DNA from 2 places in the Sphingopyxis sp. OPL5 genome. Region 1 is predicted to be linked to the other one. Evidence: riboswitches for the same ligand, from Rfam matches in the RefSeq annotation. Region 1 holds a riboswitch; the other holds the start of a gene.
What was found. A riboswitch is a leader RNA that binds a small molecule or an ion and turns the genes downstream of it on or off. The one in region 1 is predicted to bind cobalamin.
Positions count from the first base shown of each region.

Region 1 (5,606 bases):
GCGCGCGCAGCCGCCGCGCCGCGTCGAGCGCATGACGCGGGTCGAGCCCCGCGGTGGGCTCGTCAACGATCAGCAATTCGGGATCGCCGACGATCGCGCGCGCCAGCATCGCGCGGGCGAGTTCGCCGCCCGACAGGCTGGTCGCCGGGCGGTCGCGCAAGCTGGTGAGGTCGCAGGCGGCGAGCGCGTCATCGATCGCGGGGCGCAGCGCGGCTGGCAGATCGCCGAAGCTCGGCAGCACCGGGGTCAACCCGAGCGCGACGACGCGCTCGACGCTGATAGGCCATTCGACCTCGGCGCGCTGCGGCAGATAGGCGCGGCGCCGCGCGAGCATCCGGCGACCGATGCTCGCGAGCGATTGCCCGCCGAGTTCGACGCGTCCGGCATCGGGCACGCGTAGCCCCGCCGCGACTTCGAGGAGCGTACTTTTACCGGCGCCATTGGGGCCGATCACCGCAGTCAGCCGGCCCGGCGCAAAAACGGCGTCTATGTCGCGCAGCACGACGCGCGCATCGCGTTTCGCGGCCACTGCGGCGAAGGTCAGCGCGCTCATGCGGTGCGCCTTTGCACATGAAGGACGAGCCACAGGAAAAAGGGCGCGCCGAACAGGCTGATGAACACCCCGAGCGCGAGGATCTTGCCGTCGACGACGAGCAGCCTTGTGCCGACATCGGCGAGGGTCACGAGCAGCGCGCCGACGAGCGCAGCAGGGACCAGCGTCTGGCCGGGCCGGTGCCCGACGAGCGGTCGAACGATATGCGGCGCGATCAGCCCGACGAAGCTGATCGCCCCCGCGACCGAGGTCGCCGCGCCGACCCCCATCGCGGTACCGAGCAGCGCGAGCAGGCGGGTGCGCGCGACATGGATGCCGAGACTTTCGGCCTGCGCCTCGCCGAGCGCCAGCGCGTCGAGCGCGCGGCCGGTGAGCAGCAACAGCATAGCGCCAACGAGGATGAAAGGCGCCGCGAGCCAGACATGGTCCCAGCTGCGGTCGACGAGCGAGCCCATCAGCCAGACCATGATCTCGTATGCCGCATAGGGGTTGGGCGCGACGTTGAGCGCGACGCTGACCCCGGCGGCGGCGATGCTGCTGACCGCGGCGCCGGCGAGGATCAGCGACAATGTGCCGCCGCGCCGCGACAAGGCGAGCGCGGTGCCCGCGGTGACGAAACCGCCGACGAGGCCGAACAAGGGCGGCGCCATCGCGAAGCTCGCCGCGAAGCCGAAATAGATCGCGATCACCGCGCCGAGCGACGCCCCCGCCGACACCCCGAGCAGCCCGGGTTCGGCGAGCGGGTTGCGCAGCAGCCCCTGCAGCACCGCACCCGACAGGCCGAGGATCGCGCCGACCATCAGGCCGAGGATCAATCGTGGCAGGCGGATTTCGATGAGGATCAGCGACGCGAGGTCGGTGCGGCCCGCGAGCAACCCGCCGAGCGCCTGTTCGGGGGTCAGCCACACCGTTCCGGCGAGCAGCGAGACGAAACCCGCGGCCAGCAGCAGGACGAGCAGCAGCGGGACGAACCAGCGCATCACAGCGCATGAACCCCGGCAAAGGGAAGCGGGGTGCGGACCCGGCTCGCCGCGGCGCGCAGTTCGGCGCGCAGCCGGATCGCCGCTTCGCTGATCCTGGGGGTGCCGCAGCCATAATAGGCCGGCGAAATCGCCACCGTCCGCGCGCCGTCCCAATAGCGGCGAACGAGCGGATGACGCTCGATATTCTCGCGCATTCCATATTCGGGGCGGACCCCGGCGCCCTTGACGAGCAGGGTCGGCGCGGCGACGAGCAGCACTTCGGTGTCGGGGCGATTATAGCGCGACACCGGCGGCTCGTTGGCGATGTTCACCGCGCCCGCCGCTTCGAGCACCGCGTTATAGAGCGACCCCTTGCTCGCGCTGAAACCACCGCCGTCCCACGCGACGACACGCAGCGGCGGCCCGGGATCGCGAGCCAGTTCGGCAAGCTCGCGGTCCATTTGGGCGATCATCGCCTCGCCGCGCGCGACTTCGCCGACCGCCCGCGCGACCTGCCGGGCATTGGCGCGGATCGCATCGAAGCTGGTCGCGTCGTCGACCTCGATCATCGGATAGCCGAGCCGTTTGAGCATCGCCCGCGTCGTCGGTTTCGAAAAACGGTCGGCGACGATCAGATCGGGTTGTTGCTGGACGACCTCTTCGGCAAGGCCGTGATTGATGCCGACTCGCTGCGCCGCCTCGGCCATCAGCGACCCCGACGGATCGCGCGACAGCCAGGTCACCGACGCGATCCGTTCGGGCGGCAGCAGCGCCAGCACCAGCTGGTCGGTGCACTGGTTCGTCGACATGACGCGCAGTGGCTTAGAAGGCGGCGGCCCGGCGTCGGGCGGCGCCACGGCGCTGCCGGTCGAAACCAGCAGCACCGCGGCGGCAAACACAGACGCCAGGCCGACCCCCTGCATCAGATTTTTACGCGGATACCAATGGCGGCTGTGCGACCGTAAGTATTATAGCCTTTGACAACCACATAATCCTCATCGAACAGATTTTCGATCCGGCCATAAACTTCGAGCTGATCGGTGATTGGGAAAGCCGCACGCACGGCGGTCAGCCAGTATCCGTCGAGGCGATTGGCGAAGCTGTTGTTGATATTGTCGAAACTGTCGCCGGTCAGGGCAATCGTTGCACCCAGTTTCAGGCCCCAAGGCGATTTCCAGTCGGCGACGAAACTCGCTTTGTCCCTTGGGCGGCGGGCAAGCTGGTTGCCAAAATTGGCACCCGGGGAGCGGGTGGTAGCATCGACCAGTGCGTAATTCACCCGCACGTCCAGATTGTCGTTGGGCCGGACGATAAGTCCAAGCTCGACGCCCTCCGACTTCACCCGCCCGATATTCTCCGATTGGAATGTCGCGGGATTATAGGCGATGAGGTCGTTGCTTTTGCGATGGAAGTAGGTCGCGGTCGCCGTGACTTTGCGATCGATAAAACTGTGCTCGATTCCGGCGTCAAAGCCTTTGGAGGTTTCCGGTTTCAGATTGATGTTGCCGAATGGCGGCAATGCCTCGCTCAACGTCGGCGCACGAAAACCTTCGGCATAGCTCGCGCGGAATATGGTCTTGCCATCATTGGGCGTATAGGCCGCGTCGGCACCAAAGCTTGTGTGGTCGCCATATTGTGAATGATCTTCGTATCGCACGCCGCCGTTGACCGTCAGGCCGTCAAACGGGTGTACGCCAATCTGTCCGTAAAAGCTGGAATAGTCGCTTTTGAACCTGGTGGGTGTGGTGTCACCGCCCAAGGGATAGAAAGTGCTGGCGAACGTCTCTTCATGGGCGCCGCCGAAAACCAGTGACGCGATGCCGAAGTCGACATTGCCGTCATAGGCAAAACGGTCGACTTTGCCGCGCGCGGTGAAAACATTGTAGTTGAAAGGACCGGTCGCGCCATCCTCGCTGCCTTTGCGGGTCAGCTCGGTACGGCTGTACGACAGGCGCCCCTTCCACTTGCCGTCGAGCAGGTCGTGGTTCAATCTGGCATAGCCGACGAACTGTTCGTTATCGGATTCGGGAATGGAATTTGCCGGGTTGCCCGGAAAGGCAAAGGCGTCGTCATATTCAATCCGGCCCTTGTTGTAATAACCGCGCAGATCGAGCGCGAGGGCAGGCGAGAATTCGACGAGCAACTTTCCGTTGGCGGACAAGTTCCTGTACCCATCGCGTTCGGTGCCGCCGATGAGCGACGAAATACCGTCGGTGCGATAATAGCCGGCGCCGACGCTGCCGGAGATGATCCCACTCTTGCCCGACACATTGCCAAAGACTTTGGCGGTGTCATGGCTGCCATATTCGGCGAAAGCATTGGCCGACAGCGTGTCCGTGGGTGCGACGGTTTGCACGCTGATGACGCCACCGATCGCCTGGCTGCCCCAGATGACCGAATTGGCACCGCGCAGCACCTCGACCCGGTCGATATTGCCCGTAAGCAATCCACCGAAATCGAACGCGCCATTGGGCGTCGAAGGATCATTGATCCGCACGCCATCGATCAGCACCAGCGTCTGGCTGCTTTCGGCGCCGCGGATAAACACGCTGGTTTGCGATCCGACGGGTCCGCTTTGTGCGACAGCTACGCCTGGCACGAGGTTTAAAGCGTCGCTGATCGACGTCACTTGCGATGTTTCCAGATCGTCGCGCGTGATAACGGAAATGGTGTGGCCCGTTTCGGTGCGGCTCTGTTCGACGCCGCTGGCCGTGACGACAATGGTATCACCGTTCGCGTCGGTCGATGTTTCGTCGGGATTGGACTGCGCGAAGGCGGGCGTCGCCGCCGTCAGCGCGAGGAGGGAAATGAAACCGGTCTTCAACATGGGATAAGCCCCCTTTGCGCCAGAGCGAAGTGGCGGGGGCGTACCGGCGAACCGGTCGGTGCAGGCGAAGGGCGGGCACAAGTCGCTCCGTCGCCACGCACCGATGCGGCCCCAGCCGCACAGGTCGTCGCTCAGACGGAGGATTACCGTGCCATGACCATCCCCTGGACCAAGGCAAGAGCGACCGGTGCGCTGGCAGGTCTCCTGGCTCGCGGGTCACAGCTTGATGCACGCCTTCCCAGGTTGCCCCAGTGGCTGGCCCCGACAAGGAGTCCGGACCGGTGCATCGCGCTCACCGCTTACAGTTGCAGGGACAGCCTCGGAGTCGAAAGCCCGAGCCGGGCCTTCTCACCGTGTTCCCGTTTTAAGCCCTTTCGGGCACCGGCGCGATCTTGCGGGGGCCAGGCCCCCGCGGCGCAAGCCCATAGAGCAATGCCGCGCTTTCGCAATCGGCTTTATCGCGGTCGCCGTCGCGTACAGGCGTTCCGGCCGCGTCCGGCGCGGCGTGAATGGGGCTTGCGCGCGCGCGGCTTGCCCTTCATGATAGCGCTACCATAACAGAACCTTGGGAGAGGTGAATGAACACAGCGTCGCGAGGCCAGACCAATCTGGCGCTCATTACGGCGATCGTCGCGGTGGCGACGATCGGCGGATTATTGTTCGGATATGACAGCGGGGCGGTCAACGGCACCCAGGACGGGTTGCGGTCGGCGTTCTCCCTGAGCGAGGCGGGGCTCGGCTTCACCGTCGGATCGCTGTTGATCGGCTGCTTCATCGGCGCCTTTCTTGCCGGCACGCTCGCCGACGCGATCGGGCGCCGCAACGTCATGATCCTGTCGGCGATCCTGTTCCTCATCGGCGCGCTGATCCAGGGCTTTGCCCATGCCCAGCCGCTGTTCGTCGTCGCCCGGATGATGGGCGGCATGGCGGTGGGCGCCGCGAGCGTGCTGTCGCCGGCCTATATCTCCGAGGTCGCCCCCGCCCATATCCGCGGCCGGATGACGACGGTGCAACAGATCATGATCATCACCGGGCTGACCGCCGCCTTCGTCGTCAATTATTTCCTCGCCGCCAGCGCCGGAGCATCGACCGCGCCCTATTGGGCGGGGATCGAGGCGTGGCGCTGGATGTACCTGATGCAGGCGGTGCCGGCGGCGGTCTTTCTCGTCGCGCTGTTCTTCATTCCCGAAAGCCCGCGCTATCTGGTGTCGAAGGGGCGGATCGACGAGGCCGGCACGGTGTTGACCCGCCTGTTCGGCGCCGC
Region 1 covers NZ_CP060725.1:2,313,787-2,319,392, reverse strand. Annotated here, with positions in the region: gene EEB18_RS11065 (ABC transporter ATP-binding protein) at 1-553, opposite strand, end outside; gene EEB18_RS11060 (FecCD family ABC transporter permease) at 550-1,533, opposite strand; gene EEB18_RS11055 (ABC transporter substrate-binding protein) at 1,533-2,438, opposite strand; gene EEB18_RS11050 (TonB-dependent receptor plug domain-containing protein) at 2,438-4,342, opposite strand; cobalamin riboswitch at 4,519-4,743, opposite strand; gene EEB18_RS11045 (sugar porter family MFS transporter) at 4,921-5,606, shown strand, end outside.

Region 2 (5,606 bases), 590 kb from region 1:
GATCGGCGGCACGGATAGCCAGAAGAAAAGGGGCCGCACGCGGCGGCCCCGTTCCGATCTCGCGAACGTGGGGATCAGCGCGCGAAGCGCTCGGCATAAGCGGTGCGCAACTGGGCCCAATTGTCCCAATGCGGTTTCGCCGCCGTGCCGCGCAGCTTTGCCTCCAGCACGTCGACATGCGCGTGCCAGCCGGCGCTGACGTTGAGCAGCACCGCCGGGTCCTCGACGCGCTTGTGGACCAAAGTCAGCAGCACCTCGTCGCCCTTTTCGGAGAGGGTGAAGGTCACCCCGCCGGTGCTGCCCCAGCTGATGACCAGCTTGCGCGGCGGGTCGATCTCGATCACCTCGCACGTCATGCTGTGCTCGGCGCCCATGCCCTCGGGCCGCTCGCCCGGCGGATCGGTCAGCTCGTCGTTGCGCCAGGTCAGCGTCACCGGCGCGCCGACCTTTTCCTCCATAGCGCCCGCCGCAAGCCATTGGCGGCGCAGCGCGCCATCGATGATGTAGGACCAGACGCGCTCGATCGGACCGGGCAGGACGCGCACGACCGTCAGCGTCGCGGGTTCGGTGAGCACGCCATAGGGGGCGTCGGCAAGCATGTCGGTCATCGTCAGTCTCCTTCTTTCCCGGGGAGGGGTTTCTTCGGCGGGGGCGAGGCGGCATCTTCGGCGCGCAGCAGCGCTTCCAAAGTATCGAGCTGGCTGGTCCAGAAGCGGCGATAGATGCCGAGCCACTGGTCGGCACTCATCAGCGGCGCCGGATCGAGGCTGCACATATGCGTCCGCCCGCGCACCTCGCGGCAGATCAGCCCCGCGGCTTCGAGCACCTTGATATGCTTCGACGCCGCGGCGAGCGACATGGCGAAGGGTTCGGCGAGTTCGCCGACCGAGCGCTCGCCCGTGGCGAGTTCGCCCAGCATCGCGCGCCGCGTCGCGTCGCCGAGCGCGTGAAAGATCGTGTCGAGAGTCTGCGAATCATGTTCAACCATGTGGTTAAATATGATTCGCAGATCCCAATTGTCAACCCATTGGTTGAATATAGAATGGCACGGCCTTCAGCCGAGCGGTGCCACGGCGCGCGGCCGCCGGTCGGGACCCATGGCGACAAAGGCGAAATTGGCCTCGGTGACCTTGTTCGCCTCGTCCGAATGCCGGTCGCGTGCCCAGGCTTCGACCGCGACCTGCATCGACGTGCGCCCGACCTTCAGCAGCCGGGCATAGACCGACACCTCGTCGCCGACGAAGACGGGGCGGTGGAAGGTCATGCCCTCCACCGCGATCGTCACCGCCCGGCCGCGCGCATGGTGCGACGCGACCGAGGAGGCGGCGAGATCCATCTGCGCCATCAACCAGCCGCCGAAGATATCGCCATAGACATTGGCGTTGGCGGGCATCGCGGTGACGCGCACCGCAGGGGAACCATCAGGCTGCATCATAGGCCCCCTTGACGCGCAGCCGCTGCGCCGCGGCGACCATCGCGATGAGGGCGGGGCGCACCTCGTCCCATTTGCGCGTCTTGAGCCCGCAATCGGGGTTCACCCAGATCTGCTCGGCGGGCAGACGCTGGCTCGCGAGTTTCAGCAATTGCGTCATCTCGCCCTCGGCGGGGGTGCGCGGCGAATGAATGTCATAGACACCCGGGCCGATCTCGTTTGGATAGGCATAGTCGGCGAAGACGTCGAGCAGCTCCATCTGCGAGCGCGCGGTCTCGATCGAGATGACGTCGGCGTCCATCGCGCCGATCGACGCGATGATGTCGTTGAACTCCGAATAGCACATATGGGTGTGGATCTGGGTGTCGTCGGCGACCCCCGACGCCGACAGGCGGAACGCCTCGACCGCCCAGTCGAGATAGGCTTGCCATTCGCCGCGGCGCAGCGGCAGCCCTTCGCGAAGGGCTGCTTCGTCGATCTGGATCACTGCCGCGCCTGCGCGCTCGAGGTCGAGCACCTCGTCGCGGATCGCGAGCGCGATCTGGCGGCAGCTCACCGCGCGCGGCTGGTCGTCGCGCACGAACGACCAGTTCAGGATCGTCACCGGACCGGTCAGCATGCCCTTCATCGGCCGGTCGGTCTGGTCCTGCGCATAGCGCCACCATTCGACCGTCATCGGCGCCGGGCGCGACACATCGCCATAGAGGATCGGCGGCCGCACGCAGCGCGAGCCATAGCTTTGCACCCAGCCACTCTGGGTGAAGGCGAATCCCGCCAGCTGCTCGCCGAAATATTGCACCATGTCGTTGCGCTCGAATTCGCCATGGACCAGCACGTCGATCCCGATTTCCTCCTGCCACTTGATCGCGGCGCGCGTTTCGAGGCGCAGATATTGGGCATAGGCGGCATCGTCGATCTCGCCCTTGCTATGCGCCGATCGCGCCTTGCGAACCTCGGGGGTCTGCGGGAAGGAGCCGATCGTCGTCGTCGGAAAGGCGGGCAGGGCGAGCCGGTCGCGCTGCAACGCGCGGCGGTCGGCGAAGGGCGAGCGACGCTCGACCATCGCCGCGTCGATCGCCGCCATGCGTTCCTGTACCGCCGGGTCGTGGATGCGCGGCGAACTGCGGCGCCTCCCGGCGGCGGCACGCGCAGCGGCAAGCGCGTCGGCCACTGTGTCCTCGCCTTCGTTGAGCGCCCTGGCGATCGTCGCCAGCTCGCCGATCTTCTGCACCGCAAAGGCCAGCCATTGCGCGATTTCGGGATCGAGCCGCTTTTCGAGCGCGAGGTCCACGGGCGTGTGGAGCAGCGAGCAGGACGGCGCGACGATGATATCGCGCGTCGCGGCGATCGGCGCGATGCGCGCCAGGATCGTATCGAGATCGGCGCGCCAGATATTGCGTCCGTCGATCACCCCCAGCGACAGCAGCATCGCCTTCGGCACGCGGGCGCAGATCGCGCCAAGCTGTTCGGGCGCGCGGACGAGGTCGATGTGCACGCCGTCGACCGGCAGTCCCGCGACGAGCCCGAGATTCTCGCCGAGGCCGCCGAAATAGGTGGTGAGCATCAGCTTGACCCCGGCGCCCGCCAGCCGCGCATAGGCGTCGGCGAAGGCGGCATGTTGCGCATGATCGAGGTCGAGGACGAGGCAGGGTTCGTCGATCTGGACCCAGTCGGCGCCGGCATCGGCAAGCGCGGTCAGGATTTCCGCATAGACGGGGAGCAGGGCGGGGAGCAGCGACAGCGGCTCGACCCCGCGCCCCTTCGCCAGCATCAGGTAACTGACCGGACCCAGCAGCACCGGGCGGGTGTGATAGCCGAGCGCCTTGGCCTCGAGAAACTCATCGACCAGCCGTGTCGACGACAGTCGAAAGACCTGCCCCGCTTCGAGTTCGGGCACCATATAATGATAGTTGGTGTCGAACCATTTGGTCATTTCCTGCGCGGTCGCGTCGAGGCTGTGGGTGCAGCCTTGATGGCCGGCGCCGCCCTGCGTGCCGCGCGCCATCGCGAAATAGGTGTCGAGGCCGACCGCGGCGCCGTCCCATCGGTATCGCGCCGGAATCGCGCCGACCATCGCCGAGGTGTCGAGCACATGGTCGTAGAGCGAGAAATCGCCCGAGGGCAGGACATCGGCGCCGAGCGCGCGCTGGCGCGCCCAGGTCGCGGCGCGCAGCGCGGCGGCGCCTTCGCGCAATTCCTCTTCATCCTTCTTGCCCGCCCAATAGCCTTCGAGCAGGAATTTCAGTTCGCGGCGCGGGCCGATGCGGGGGAAACCGAGCGTGGCGACGGTGATGGCCATGTCTTCAAACCTTGCGTTGGGCAAGGGACGGGCCGGACCACAAGCAACGGCCGATGCGTCCGGCAGGACAAGCCCGGGCGCAGCCATGCATGCGACCAGACCGGACACCCCGCCGGAGGACGTTATCTGACGAGGCAGGTCTCCTGGCTCACGGATCGACGCGGGGGTCTGGCCTTCCCGGTTCCTTGCCGAACCAGTGACACGTATCGACCACCGCTCACCGCTTACAGTTGCGGGGGCAGCGCCGGCCTTGCCCCGAAAGGCGCACCGGCTTCCCGTCTTAGCCCCATGTCCTGCCGGACGCGGGGAACCTCGACCAGCCTAGAATAGCTCCGACCGGCGAGCTGTCAATACGCATATAAAGATTTCTTTATATGTTGATCCGCGCACCACCCGCCGTTGCGAAGGGGGTCGCCAGCGTGATGGTTTTTCGCTTATGCTGGCGCGATGCTGACGATGATCCTTCCGGCGCTCGCGCTTGCGGCCCAGGCCGCCCCGGTCCCGCCCCAGACGACGCAATTGCCGCCGCCGATTCCGCCCATCGCCGGCCCGGCCGCGCCGCTGGTCGAGGTCGATACGCGCCCCTTTGTCGCACTTACCACCGACCTCGGCACGATCGTCGTGCGGCTCGAGGACAAGCGCGCGCCGATCACCTCGGGCAATTTCCTGCGCTATGTCGACGGCAAGCGCATGGACGGTTTCAAATTCTATCGTGCAACGCGCAACTGGGGTCCGGCGAACCAACTGGTCCAGGCGGGCAACCGCGGGGACCCGCGCACCAACTTCGCGCCGATCGCGCACGAGCCGACGACGACGACCGGACTCACCAATTGCAAGGGCGCGCTGTCGATGGCGCGGCTCTACCCCGGCGACGCGACCAGCGACTTCTTCCTGCTGCTCGGCGACATCAAGGGTTTCGACGCCGATGCGCCTGGCGGCGACGGCGCGGGCTTCGCGGTGTTCGGCGAAGTCGTTGCTGGCGCCGATGTCGCGGAGAAGATTTTCGCCGCGCCGGTCTCGCCGACCGCGGGCGAGGGGGTGATGCAGGGCCAGATGCTCGACCCGATGGTGACGATCAAGACCGCACGCCGCGTTCCGGCGCCCGCGAACGCGCCGGCGGGTTGCGTGGTCAAAGCGCCGTAATTCCGCGCCGACACCCCCATCATTTATTTTGCGTTCATCCGCGCTGTGGCTATACCGCGCCCATGACTCAGCGTCCCACCCTGCGCGCCTCGACGCGCCTGCTCGCCGCCGCCCTTGTGATCACCCCCCTGCTGGCCGCTTGTGCCGGGGGCAGCGGCGTCAAAAAGGACACGCGTTATGTCGCGCGCGACGTCAACACGCTGTACCGCGCGGCGCAGGACCGGCTCGACCGGAACCAATATGGCCTCGCCGCCGCGCTGTTCGACGAGGTCGAGCGCCAGCATCCCTATTCGCCTTGGGCGCGCCGCGCACAGCTGATGAGCTCGTTCAGCTATTATATGGACCGCGAATATGCGCCGGCGATCGAGGCTTCGCAACGATTCCTGTCGATCCATCCGGGCAACAAGGACGCGCCCTATGCCTATTATCTGATCGGGCTCAGCTACTATGAGCAGATCAGCGACGTCACCCGCGACCAGAAGATCACCCAGCAGGCGCTCGCCGCCTTGGGCGAAGTGATCCGGCGCTATCCTGACAGCCGCTACGCCGCCGACGCGCGGCTCAAGGTCGATCTGGTGCAGGACCACCTTGCGGGCAAGGAAATGGAAATCGGCCGTTTCTATCAGCGCAGCTCGAACTGGCTCGCCGCGTCGATCCGCTTCCGCGAAGTGACCGAAAAGTTCCAGTCGACGAGTCACACCCCCGAGGCGCTCTATCGCCTGACCGAATGCT
Region 2 covers NZ_CP060725.1:2,905,943-2,911,548, forward strand. Annotated here, with positions in the region: gene EEB18_RS13940 (SRPBCC family protein) at 75-608, opposite strand; gene EEB18_RS13945 (ArsR/SmtB family transcription factor) at 611-988, opposite strand; gene EEB18_RS13950 (acyl-CoA thioesterase) at 1,055-1,432, opposite strand; gene metE (5-methyltetrahydropteroyltriglutamate--homocysteine S-methyltransferase) at 1,422-3,731, opposite strand; cobalamin riboswitch at 3,847-4,061, opposite strand; gene EEB18_RS13960 (peptidylprolyl isomerase) at 4,179-4,874, shown strand; gene EEB18_RS13965 (outer membrane protein assembly factor BamD) at 4,937-5,606, shown strand, end outside.
Region 2: linked by a shared signal. The riboswitch ahead of metE (5-methyltetrahydropteroyltriglutamate--homocysteine S-methyltransferase) and the one ahead of EEB18_RS11050 (TonB-dependent receptor plug domain-containing protein) in region 1 are both predicted to bind cobalamin.